Regions from separate parts of the Aromatoleum petrolei genome, predicted to be linked through region 2. Evidence: predicted binding sites of a transcription regulator. Region 2 holds the regulator's gene; the other holds the start of a gene.

Region 1 (5,964 bases), 2.1 Mb from region 2:
TGAAATAGCGGATTGACGGCACACCCTCATACACACGCAGCCGGTAGTACTCCATCGCCTCGCCCACGAAGTCCGGCAGAACGAGTTCGCGAATCGACGTGCCGACGAATTCTTCCTGCGTATAGCCGAACATCGCAGCGAAGGTCGAGTTCACGTACTGGAAGCGTTCATCGAACACCAGGTACACACCCGCGAGCGACTGCTCGATGATGCCCTGAAAGGGAATGTCGCGGAATTCGATCTCGGGGCGATCGGGGAGCGCCGAAGGAGTGTCCGTGGGAGGCGTGGGGTGGTCCATGGGTTATCCAAACATTTCCTGCGGACGGACGTCAATGGATCCATGCACCAAGCCCAGGGCTTCCGCAGCTAGCCACTCATTATTCTTGGTCTTCATGAATCGCCCCTGGTTTCCTAGACGGTCTCGTTCTTCAAAAAATGCTGCCGCTCGAACTCTACCGGCGAGAACTGATCGGTGAAACCGCGGCGTCGTTGCGGCTTGTAGATCATGCGTGTGGATGTAGGTGATGTCGTGCTGGAGATGCGGACGAAAACTTGGACTATTGAGGAGATCATCCATGAATTCGTCCGCACCTCCCAGGGGGCAAAATTCGACTCACGCGGACATCCTGCCACCATCCGGCGCCATCGGCCGGAGCGGGGGGCGAACGCAGCCGCTGCGAGAGCGTGCGCCCCGTAGCGTCTTACACGCCCGGATGGGTCCAGCCTACGCCGCTTCACTCCCCGTCATCTACTTGCCCTCGTCAGCCAGCGCGCGCAAGCGTCGATACAACGTGCGCTCGCTAAGCCCGAGCTTCTGCGCGAGCTCCTGGCGATTGCCGCGGTGCGCCTTCAGCGCACCCATCAACAGCTCCCGCTCAATCTTTCGAATATCGATGCTCCCCCGGTCGCCCCCGGTTTCTCCCCGGGAAGTGACAGGCAGGTGGTCTCGTGACCGAGACTCGCCCATCCCTCGGAACTCGGCGGGAAGATCCTCGGGTTCGACCCGCTTGCCGTCGCACATCAGGCTCGCGCGCTCGAGCACGTTGCGAAGCTCGCGAACGTTGCCGGGAAACGGATAGGTGGAGAGTAGTTCCATTGCGGCATCGGACACCGTGACGCCCTGCTGCGGTGCCACCCGCTCGAGCAGCGACGTAACGAGGAGCGGCAGATCCTCGGGTCGTTCGCGCAGGGGCGGCACGTGGATCGGAAAGGTGTTGATGCGGTAATAGAGATCCTGCCGGAAACGTCCGTCGCGGATCATTTCCTGCAGGGGGCGGTGCGTTGCCGACACCAGCCGGATGTCGGCGTGCTGCAACTCGGTGGAGCCGACGCGGCGATAGGTTCCGGTCTCCAGCAGGCGAAGCAGCTTCACCTGCATGCTCAGCGGGATGTCGCCGACTTCGTCGAGAAAGAGCGTGCCGCCGCTGGCCGCCTCGACGAGCCCGGCCTTTCGCGAGACGGCTCCCGTGAAGGCCCCGCGTTCGTGGCCGAAGAGCTCGCTCTCGAAGAGCGTCTCCGTCAGGCCCGAGCAGTCGACGACAACGAAGGGATGTTCTGCCCTGCGACTCGCCTCGTGGACCGCAGCGGCGACGAGTTCCTTCCCGGTACCCGATTCCCCTTGCAGGAGGACGCTGGCATTCGAAGGAGCCACGCGGGCGACGAGCTCCAGCATGCGCTGGAAAGCTGGGCTGCGCCCGATCAGGCCGGAGCGGCCCGAGACGCCGCGGGCGACATGCAGCGGCTCTGTCTTCTCGACGAACCAGACGATCTCGCCGCTCGCATCGCGCAGCGGCGACAGCTCGATGTTCACGTACTCCTCGCCACGCGAAGTGTGATGCAGGTGCAGCACGCGCTCCCGATGCCCCGACGCAAGACTCATCGCGAGCGGGCAGGATTCGCCCGCCTGCTCGCACGGGACGGTGTAGTGGTGGGACACCTCGTAGCAGCGCCGCCCCACGACTTGCCGGCGATCGGGAAACGCCTCGCGGTAGGCGGCGTTCGCGGCCGCGATCCGGTAATTCCGGTCGAACACGATATGCGGCTCGGACAGACTCTCCAGAAAGGAGACCAGCTCCGGCAGGGGACGCACAGCATGTGGCATGACTGCCATCCTGACAGCTTCTAGATCGGCTTAGTCTGCCGTTATGGCAGCACCGAGGTCAACCTAATCCTGCCGCCCCCACGGCAAATCCTTGATCCACATCAAGGTATGGCTCGTTTTACCTTCTGGCACGTTTCTTGGTTTCTACCATTCCAAATGGACATGGAGAAACCGATGTCATGACTCCAGAAGACCGCGGCCTGCGCCGCGAACTCGTTCTTGTCATTGCCCTGAAACTCGCATTGCTGACCGCGCTGTGGTGGTTCGCCCTGCGCGACGTACAGGTCGAGGTCGATCCGCCGGCCGCCGCGGCCCGGTTCATCGCTCCGCACCCTGCGGACAGCGCGGATGCCCTCCGCACACCCCAACCGCCTGGAGATAAACATGCTCAGTGAGCAACTGGTCGACCTGTCGCGCCTGCAGTTCGCGGCGACAGCGATGTACCACTTCCTCTTCGTGCCGCTCACCCTCGGCATGGTCTGGATGCTGGTCATCATGGAGAGCGTGTATGTCATGACCGGGAAGGTCATCTACAAGGACATGACGCGTTTCTGGGGCAAGCTCTTCGGCATCAATTTCGCCCTCGGCGTGACGACCGGTATCACCCTGGAATTCCAGTTCGGCACGAACTGGGCCTACTACTCGCATTACGTCGGCGACATCTTCGGCGCGCCGCTCGCGATCGAGGGCCTGATGGCGTTCTTTCTCGAGTCCACCTTCATCGGGCTCTTCTTCTTCGGCTGGGACCGCCTCCCGCGCCGCCAGCACCTGCTGGTGACGATCCTGATGGCCGTCGGCACGAACCTCTCCGCGCTGTGGATCCTGATTGCCAACGGGTGGATGCAGAACCCGGTCGGCGCCGAATTCAACTTTCAGACGATGCGCATGGAACTGACCGATTTCTGGGCCGTTTTCTTCAACCCTGTGGCCCAGGGCAAGTTCGTCCATACCGTTTCGGCGGGCTATGTCACGGGCGCGATGTTCGTGCTGTCGATCTCGGCCTGGTATCTCCTGCGCGGGCGTGACGTCGAGTTCGCGAAACGCAGCTTCCGCATCGCCGCGGCGTTCGGGTTCGCGTCCGTGTGCTCCGTGATCGTGCTGGGCGACGAATCCGGCTATTCGATCGGTGAGGCGCAGCAGACCAAGCTCGCGGCGATGGAGGCGATGTGGGACACCGAGCCGGCGCCTGCGAGCTTCAATCTCATCGCGCTTCCGAATGAAGCGCAATTGAAGAACGACTTCGCCATTCACATTCCCTGGGTGATGGGCCTCATCGGAACCCGCTCGCTCGACAAGGAATTGCCGGGACTGAAGCAGATCCTGGCACACAACCGGGAACGGGTGGTCACGGGCATCGAGGCGGTGAAACTGCTCGAGCACCTGCGTAAGACGCCCGGCGACCCGAACGCGCGGGCAGCCTTCGACAAGGTGAAGCAGGACCTGGGTTTCGGCCTGTTGCTGCGCAAGTACGTATCCTCGATGGATCAGGTCACGCCCGAACTTATCGACCGTGCAGCACGCGACACGCTGCCGAAGGTGACCCCGCTGTTCTGGACCTTCCGCGTGATGGTCGCGCTCGGCTTCGCGATGCTGGTGCTCTTCGGCCTCGCGCTGTGGCACTCGGTGAAGGGCGATTTCGCCGAACGCCGGGGCCTCCTGAGATGGGCGCTGATCTTCCTGCCCGTGCCCTGGCTCGCGTGCGAGATGGGGTGGTTCGTGGCGGAGTACGGCCGGCAGCCCTGGACGATCTTCGGCGTGCTGCCCACGCACCTATCGGTATCGACCCTGACGGTGGAGAGCCTGTACGGCTCGCTGGCCGGCTTTGTCGGCTTCTACACGCTGCTGCTCGTCGTCGAGATGTACCTGATGGTGAAGTTCGCGCGCATGGGACCCAGCAGCTTGGGGACCGGCCGCTATTACGGCGAATCCGAACGTTCCACCGACGAAGGACCGCTCTCGCCGGCGGTGATCCCTGCACCGATTGCAGACAAAGCCCCAATCAAAGCCCCCCAGTGAGGAGACAGAAATGCTTGACTACGAAACGCTGAAAGTCATCTGGTGGCTGCTCGTCGGGGTCCTGCTCGTCGGATTCGCGATCATGGACGGCCACGACATGGGCGTCGGCACGCTGCTCCCGTTCGTCGGACGGTCCGACGAGGAACGCCGCGTCATCATCAACACCGTCGGGCCGCACTGGGACGGCAATCAGGTGTGGTTCATCACGGGAGGGGGCGCGATCTTCGCGGCGTGGCCGCTGGTCTATGCGAGTGCCTTCTCCGGATTCTACTGGGCGATGCTGGCTGTCCTGTGGGCGCTCTTTTTCCGTCCCGTGGGCTTCGACTACCGGAGCAAGATCGACAACGCCGTGTGGCGCAAAACCTGGGACTGGGGGCTGTTCGTCGGCGGTGCCGTCCCGCCGCTGATCTTCGGAGTGGCTTTCGGCAACCTGCTGCAGGGCGTGCCGTTCCACTTCGACGACCATCTGGTGCCCTACTACACGGGGTCGTTCTGGGGCTTGCTGAACCCCTTCGCGCTGCTCGCAGGCATCGTCAGCACGGCGATGATCACCTTCCACGGCGCAATCTACCTCGCCTACCGTACCGAGGGGGACATCGAGCGCCGATCGCGCCGCGCCGCAATCGTGTTCGGCATCCTGATGCTCGTCGCCTTCAGCGCGGCGGGGGTATGGGTCGCAAGAGGCAGCTTCGGCTACGCCATCACCTCGGTCATCGATCCGTCCGCTCTGCCCGACCCGCTGGCGAAAACCGTGACGGCTCAGGCGGGCGCGTGGCTCGACAACTACCAACGCGCTCCCGCGACGCTGATCGTGCCCGTACTCGCCTACGTCGCGGGGGTCGCGGCGCTCGTCCTGGTCGCTCGGGGACGCCACCTTGCTGCATTCGTCGCGTCATCCCTCGCCATTGTGGGCGTCATCGGGACCGCCGGCGTCTCGATGTTCCCGTTCGTGATGCCGTCATCGACGATGCCTAACGCGAGCCTCACGGTGTGGGACGCGGTCTCGAGCCAACGCACCCTCGGCATCATGCTGGTCGCAACGCTGATCTTCATGCCGATCATCATCGCCTACACCAGTTGGGCCTACAAGGTGATGTCGGGCAAGGTCACCGCCGCGTATATCCGCGAACACGAACATTCGGCGTACTGATCCGCCGCAACCGACAGGAGAACGACCATGTGGTATTTCGCTTGGGTGCTGGGAATCGGGTTCGCGGTTCTGCTCGCGATCCTCAATGCGATGTGGGGCGAGAACGAGGAAGCACGCAGCGTTTCGCGCCGGCCCGCATTGCCCGAGGGCGAGGAGAACTGAATCATGAGCGCGAGCGGCCATGGTGACCGGTCGGCCAAGCAGGCCGTTCACTCGGGCATGAATTTTCCCGCATTGCTCGCCGCCATTCTCATCATGCTTTTCATCACCGCGTGGCCCGGAGCGCTCACTACTGCCAAGGGAACGGCCGATCATTGGGCCGCCGCGGCGCTCTTCTGGGCCATGAGCGCCGGATTCGTTTCGGGCGTGGGATTCACCCCGCGCGCCGCAGCGTGGCGCCTGCTGTTTTCCGCACCCGCCTGCCTCGCGGGCATCGCCCTCGCCGCGGCACTCCTGCTGCGGTACTGAGGCGAGGGTGTTGCGAGTCTCGCCCGAACTTTTGTATATTAGCATGCGCTTATATTTTGACTGCGTCTCCGCCCGCACGGAACGCGGACTCAACCCCCTCAAGGAGTGGAACGTGTATTCAGTAACTGTTGAAGACAATCCGCAGATCATCGTGACGAGCGGCAAGCACGAAATCCGCTATGCCGTGAACGGATCGGATATGAATCCGCTGGAAGCTTTCTATGCGACG
Region 2 (5,964 bases):
GCGGGAACGCGCATTGCGGCACCTCGCGCGTCGCGAACACTCGCGCGCCGAATTGGTCCGCAAGCTCGCCCCGCACGGCTCCGCCGAAGAGATCGACGACGTGCTCGACCGCATCACCGAACTGGGCCTGCTCAGCGACCACCGCTTCGCCGAAGCCTGGGTGCGCGGCAAGGCCACCCGCTTCGGCACGGCACGCCTGCGGCGCGAGCTCGCACTGCGCGGGGTCGAGCGCGACACGATAGACGCGGCGCTCGAGGCCGAGGGCGTCGAGGACGACGTCGACCGCGCACGCGCCATCTGGCGCGGCAAGTTCGGCACCACGCCGGCCGACGCGCGCGAGTGGGCCCGCCAGGCGAGGTTCCTGCAAGGTCGCGGCTTCGGCACCGACGTGATCCGCAAGATATTGAAAGAGAACCCTGATGAGTCTGCTTAAGGTCGCCGGACTGCAGAAACGCTACAAGGCGCGCACCGTCGTCCACGATGTCGGCTTCGAGGTCGGCAGCGGCGAAGTCGTCGGCCTGCTGGGCCCCAACGGTGCCGGCAAGACCACCTGCTTCTACATGATCGTGGGCCTCGTACGTGCCGACGGCGGCGACATCCGCCTCGACGACGCCGAGCTCACGCACCTGCCCGTGCACGCGCGCGCGCGCCTCGGCCTGTCCTACCTGCCGCAGGAGATGAGCGTGTTCCGCAAGCTCACCGTCGCCGAGAACATCCGGGCGGTGCTGGAACTGCAGGGGCTGAACAGCGAGCGCGTCGACGAACGCCTCGAGGAACTGCTCGAGGAGTTGGGCATCGCCCATCTGCGCGACAACACCGCGGTGTCGCTGTCGGGCGGCGAGCGGCGGCGCTGCGAGATTGCGCGCGCGCTGGCGACCGACCCGCGCCTGATCCTGCTCGACGAACCCTTCGCGGGCGTCGACCCGATCGCGGTGCTCGACATCCAGAAGATCATCCGCTTCCTGCGTGACCGCGGCATCGGCGTGCTCATCACCGACCACAACGTGCGCGAGACGCTCGGCATCTGCAACCGCGCCTACATCATCAGCGAGGGCCGCGTGCTCGCGAGCGGGCGACCCGACGAGATCGTCGCCAACGAACAGGTTCGCCGCGTCTATCTCGGCGAGCATTTCCGCCTCTGATCCTGCCCGCGTAGCCCCATGAAACCGTCCCTCCAGCTCAAGATCTCCCAGCACCTCACGCTGACGCCGCAGCTGCAGCAGTCGATCAAGCTGCTGCAGCTGTCGACGCTGGAGCTCAACCAGGAGCTGGAACGCTTCCTCCTCGAGAACCCCATGCTCGAGCGCGAGGACGGCGACGGCAGCGACTTCGCCCCGGGTGCCGCGCAGCCCTCCGGCGAAGCGCCCGACTCCGGCAGCCAGGCCGACACCCCGACGCCCGGCGAGGAGGGGCATGGCGAGGCCGAACCGGCGAGTTTCGACGAAGCCGGCGAATGGTCGAGCGCGAGCAGTGGTTCGTCGAACCGCGACGATGACGACGACACCGACTTCCAGGAACTGCAGGCTGCCGGCACCAGCCTGCGCGATCACCTCGACCAGCAGGTGAGCCTGTCGCCGCTGTCGGATCGCGACCGCGCGCTGGTGCGCTTCATCATCGAGGCGCTCGACGAGGACGGCTACCTCAACCAGTCGCTCGAGGAGCTGCTGCCGCTGCTGCCGCCGGAACTCGAATACGACCTCGACGACCTCTCGATCGCGTTGCGCCACGTGCAGAACCTCGACCCGGCCGGCATCGGCGCGCGCAACCCGCAGGAATGCCTCAGCCTGCAACTCCGCGCAATGCCGTCGGACCCGACGCGTGACCTCGCGCTGAAGATCGTCGACGAGCACCTCGACCTGCTCGCTGAACGCAACTTTCTGCGCATCAAGCGCGCCACCGGCTGCGACGACGACGCACTGCGCGCCGCGCACGCGCTGATCTGCAGGCTCGATCCGCATCCGGGCTCGCAGCACTCGGTGCAGGAGACGCGCTACATCCTGCCGGATGTCGTCGTGCGCAAGATCCGCAACCGCTGGGCCGTCACGCTCAACCCCGAGGCGATGCCCAAGCTGCGCATCAACTCACTGTACGCCAGCATCCTGCAACAGAACCGCGGATCGGGCGGCGCGCTGACCAGCCAGCTGCAGGAAGCACGCTGGCTAATCAAGAACGTGCAACAGCGTTTCGACACCATCCTGCGGGTTTCGCAGGCGATCGTTGACCAGCAGCGACAGTTCTTCGATTATGGTGATGTGGCGATGCGACCCCTGACGTTGAGGGAGATCGCGGACCAGCTCGAACTGCACGAATCGACTGTTTCGCGGGTCACGACGCAGAAATTCATGGCCACACCGCGCGGCGTGTTCGAACTGAAGTATTTTTTCGGCAGTCACGTTGCCACCGACACCGGTGGGGCGGCCTCTTCCACGGCGATTCGAGCGCTGATTCGCCAGCTGGTGGAGGCCGAAGACAGGAAAAAGCCCCTGTCCGACGCGAAAATTGCCGAGTTGTTGGGCCAGCAGGGTATCGTGGTGGCGCGCAGAACGATCGCGAAATACCGCGAGTCACTCAATATTCCGCCGGTCAGCCTGCGCAAAGCGATCTGAAAAACGATCTGACAATACGAGGAAACATCATGAATCTCACCATCACCGGACATCACGTCGAAGTCACCCCCGCGATCCGCGAGTACGTCAATACGAAGCTCGATCGCGTCATCCGCCATTTCGACAACGTGACCAGCGTCAGCGTGATCCTGTCGGTGGAGAAGCTGCGCCAGAAGGCGGAAGTGACGCTGCACGTGCGCGGCAAGGACATCTACGTCGAGAGCGAGGACGCCGACCTGTATGCAGCCATCGACAGCATGGCCGACAAGCTCGACCGCCAGGTTCTCAAGTACAAGGCCAAGAACAACGACCACGGCCACGACACGCTGAAGCACCAGCAACCGACCGAGCTGTGATCCTTTAATTCACGCCGAGGGACCGGGGTGTGTTTATAATTCGCGCGTTTTCAACCCGCGCCTGCCGCACACCCCGAGCCTCCTCCCGCATCCGATCGGCAGCGGCACGGCCCGTGTCGTGCAGGTGGTGATCCGCATGAGCCTCATCGCCGAACTCCTGCCCCCCTCGAACGTCGTCATCGATCTGGACGCCAGCAGCAAGAAGCGTGTTTTCGAACAAGCCGGTCTCCTGTTCGAGAACCATCAGGGCATTGCCCGCAGCGTCGTCTTCGACAGCCTGTTCTCACGCGAACGCCTCGGCTCGACCGGCCTGGGTCAGGGCATCGCCATTCCCCACGGCCGCATCAAGGGCCTGAAGGAAGCCGCCGGCGCCTTCCTGCGCCTCTCGGCCCCAGTGCAGTTCGACGCTCCCGACGGCCGCCCCGTGACGATGCTGTTCGTGTTGCTCGTGCCCGAGCAGGCCAACGAAACCCACCTGCAGCTGCTGTCCGAGCTTGCGCAGATGTTCAGCGACCGCGACTTCCGCGAACAACTGCAGAACGCGCCCGACGTCGCGACGATCCATACGCTGTTTGCCTCCTGGGGTCCGCATGCGGCAGACCAGCGTCGCGCGGCTGTATGACCTGCACCGCGAACGGCTGGAGCTGACGCACGTCAGCGGCCGGCTGGACCGGGTCATCTCGGTCAACGAAGAGCGTATCTGGCCGGCCGACCTCGTCGGCCACCTGAACCTGATCCATCCGACGCGCATCCAGATCCTCGGCGCGGCCGAGCTCTCGTGGGCGCAGCGGCATTCGCGCGAAAAGGTCGCCCACCACCTCACCGAAATCATCGGTGCACGCCCGCCGGCGATCATCGTCGCCGACGGCTGCAGGATCCCCGACATCCTGAACGGCATCTGCGAGCACGCAGAGGTCGCCCTGATCACGACGCCACAACCGTCGGCGAGCGTGATCGACCAGTTGCGCCTGTACATGTCGCGCGAGCTCGCCGAGAAGGTCTCGCTGCACGGCGTGTTCATGGACGTGCTGGGCGTGGGCGTGTTCATCACCGGCAGCTCCGGCGCCGGCAAGTCCGAGCTGGCCCTGGAACTCATCTCGCGCGGCCACGGGCTGGTCGCCGATGACATCGTCGAATTCTCGCGCATCGCGCCAACGGTGCTCGAGGGGCGGTGCCCGGAGATGCTCAAGGACTTCATCGAGGTGCGCGGCCTGGGCATCCTCAACATTCGCACGATTTTCGGCGAGACCGCCTGCCGGCGAAAGATGCGCCTGCGCCTGATCGTGCACCTCGAGCGCCGCCTGCCGGGCCAGTCCGATCCCTCGCGCCTGCCGGTGCAACGCGAGACACAGGACATCCTCGGTGTACAGGTGATCCGCACGACGCTGCCCGTCGCCGCGGGGCGCAACATCGCGGTGCTGCTCGAGGCCGCTGTGCGCTCGACCATCCTGCAACTGCGCGGGATCGATTCAACGCAGGAATTCATCGACCGTCAGCAACGCCTGCTCGACGCCGACGGGGAAACCCTCTAAGCGGGAACGGCCGGCAAGACTCTTGCCGCAGTGCCGCATCGGCTGATACGCTCAAGGTCTTTGCGCCGCCCCGCGAAGGCCTCCCCGATGACTGCCGCAACACCGGATTACCTGGAAAAGATCCTCAATGCCCGCGTCTACGACGTGGCCGAGGAAACGCCGCTGGACCTCGCCACGAATCTCTCGGAGCGCGTGCACAACCGCGTCTTCCTGAAGCGTGAGGACATGCAACCGGTGTTCAGCTTCAAGCTGCGCGGCGCGTACAACAAGATGGCGCACCTGTCGCCGCAGGCCCTCAAGCGCGGCGTGATCTGCGCCTCGGCAGGCAACCACGCGCAGGGTGTCGCACTTTCGGCACAGCGCATGGGCGTGCGCGCGGTGATCGTGATGCCGACCTCGACGCCGCTGATCAAGGTCGAGGCGGTCAAGGCGCGCGGCGGCGAGGTGGTGCTGGCCGGCGACTCCTATTCCGACGCCTATGCCCACGCGGTCGAGCTCGAGAAGACCGAGAAACTGACCTTCGTCCATCCCTACGACGACCCGGACGTAATCGCCGGCCAGGGCACGATCGGCATGGAGATCCTGCGCGCGCACCCGGACCCGATCCACGCAGTGTTCTGCGCCGTCGGCGGCGGCGGCCTGATCGCCGGCGTGGCGGCTTATATCAAGCGCCTGCGCCCGGAAACGAAAATCATCGGCGTCGAGACCGTGGACGCCGATGCAATGACGCGCTCGCTCGCCGAAGGCCGGCGTGTCGTGCTCGACCAGGTCGGGCTGTTCGCCGACGGCACGGCGGTGAAGCAGGTCGGCGAGGAAACCTTCCGCCTGTGCCAGCAGTACGTCGACGAGATGGTCCTGGTCGACAACGACGCGATCTGCGCCGCGCTCAAGGACGTGTTCGAGGACACGCGCTCCATCCTCGAGCCATCGGGCGCGCTCGCCGTGGCCGGAGCGAAGGAATACGCAAAGCGCCACAACCTGCACGGCAAGAATCTCGTCGCGGTGGCATCCGGCGCGAACATGAACTTCGACCGCCTGCGCTTCGTCGCCGAGCGCGCCGAGGTCGGCGAGCAGCGCGAGGCGGTGTTCGCGGTAACGATCCCGGAGCGGCCGGGTTCCTTCCGCAAATTCTGCAGCCTGGTCGGCAACCGCCACATCACCGAGTTCAACTACCGCTACGCCGATCCGCAGCGCGCGCACATCTTCGTCGGCGTGGCGGTGCATAACCGCGCCGAGGCCACGCGCGTGGTCGAGATGCTGGAACGCCACGAACTACCGGCGGTGGACCTCACCGACGACGAGATGGCGAAGAGCCACATCCGCTACATGGTGGGCGGACACGCGCCGCATGTGAGCAACGAGCTGATCTACCGCTTCGAATTTCCCGAGCGCCCCGGCGCGCTGATGAACTTCCTCACCAGCCTGCATTCGGACTGGAACATCAGCCTGTTCCACTACCGCAACCACGGC

Evidence for each region. Region 2 encodes sigma-54, which starts transcription at its own class of promoters, with help from an activator protein. Its sites were predicted from a motif close to TGGCACGCTTNCTGCTNA; they were not measured.
Region 1: the regulator sigma-54 is predicted to act here: its motif matches at 2,228-2,245, upstream of cydP (cytochrome oxidase putative small subunit CydP).

What each region holds. Positions count from the first base shown of each region.
Region 1 covers NZ_CP059560.1:280,276-286,239, forward strand. Annotated here, with positions in the region: gene ToN1_RS01215 (PAS domain-containing sensor histidine kinase) at 1-298, opposite strand, end outside; gene ToN1_RS01220 (hypothetical protein) at 302-577, opposite strand; gene ToN1_RS01225 (sigma-54 interaction domain-containing protein) at 749-2,101, opposite strand; gene cydP (cytochrome oxidase putative small subunit CydP) at 2,281-2,496, shown strand; gene ToN1_RS01235 (cytochrome ubiquinol oxidase subunit I) at 2,486-4,117, shown strand; gene cydB (cytochrome d ubiquinol oxidase subunit II) at 4,128-5,267, shown strand; gene cydX (cytochrome bd-I oxidase subunit CydX) at 5,295-5,429, shown strand; gene ToN1_RS01250 (cyd operon YbgE family protein) at 5,433-5,735, shown strand; gene ToN1_RS01255 (OsmC family protein) at 5,746-5,964, shown strand, end outside.
Region 2 covers NZ_CP059560.1:2,383,679-2,389,642, forward strand. Annotated here, with positions in the region: gene recX (recombination regulator RecX) at 1-433, shown strand, start outside; gene lptB (LPS export ABC transporter ATP-binding protein) at 420-1,142, shown strand; gene ToN1_RS10900 (RNA polymerase factor sigma-54) at 1,161-2,606, shown strand; gene hpf (ribosome hibernation-promoting factor, HPF/YfiA family) at 2,636-2,962, shown strand; gene ptsN (PTS IIA-like nitrogen regulatory protein PtsN) at 3,099-3,584, shown strand; gene hprK (HPr(Ser) kinase/phosphatase) at 3,553-4,494, shown strand; gene ilvA (threonine ammonia-lyase, biosynthetic) at 4,582-5,964, shown strand, end outside.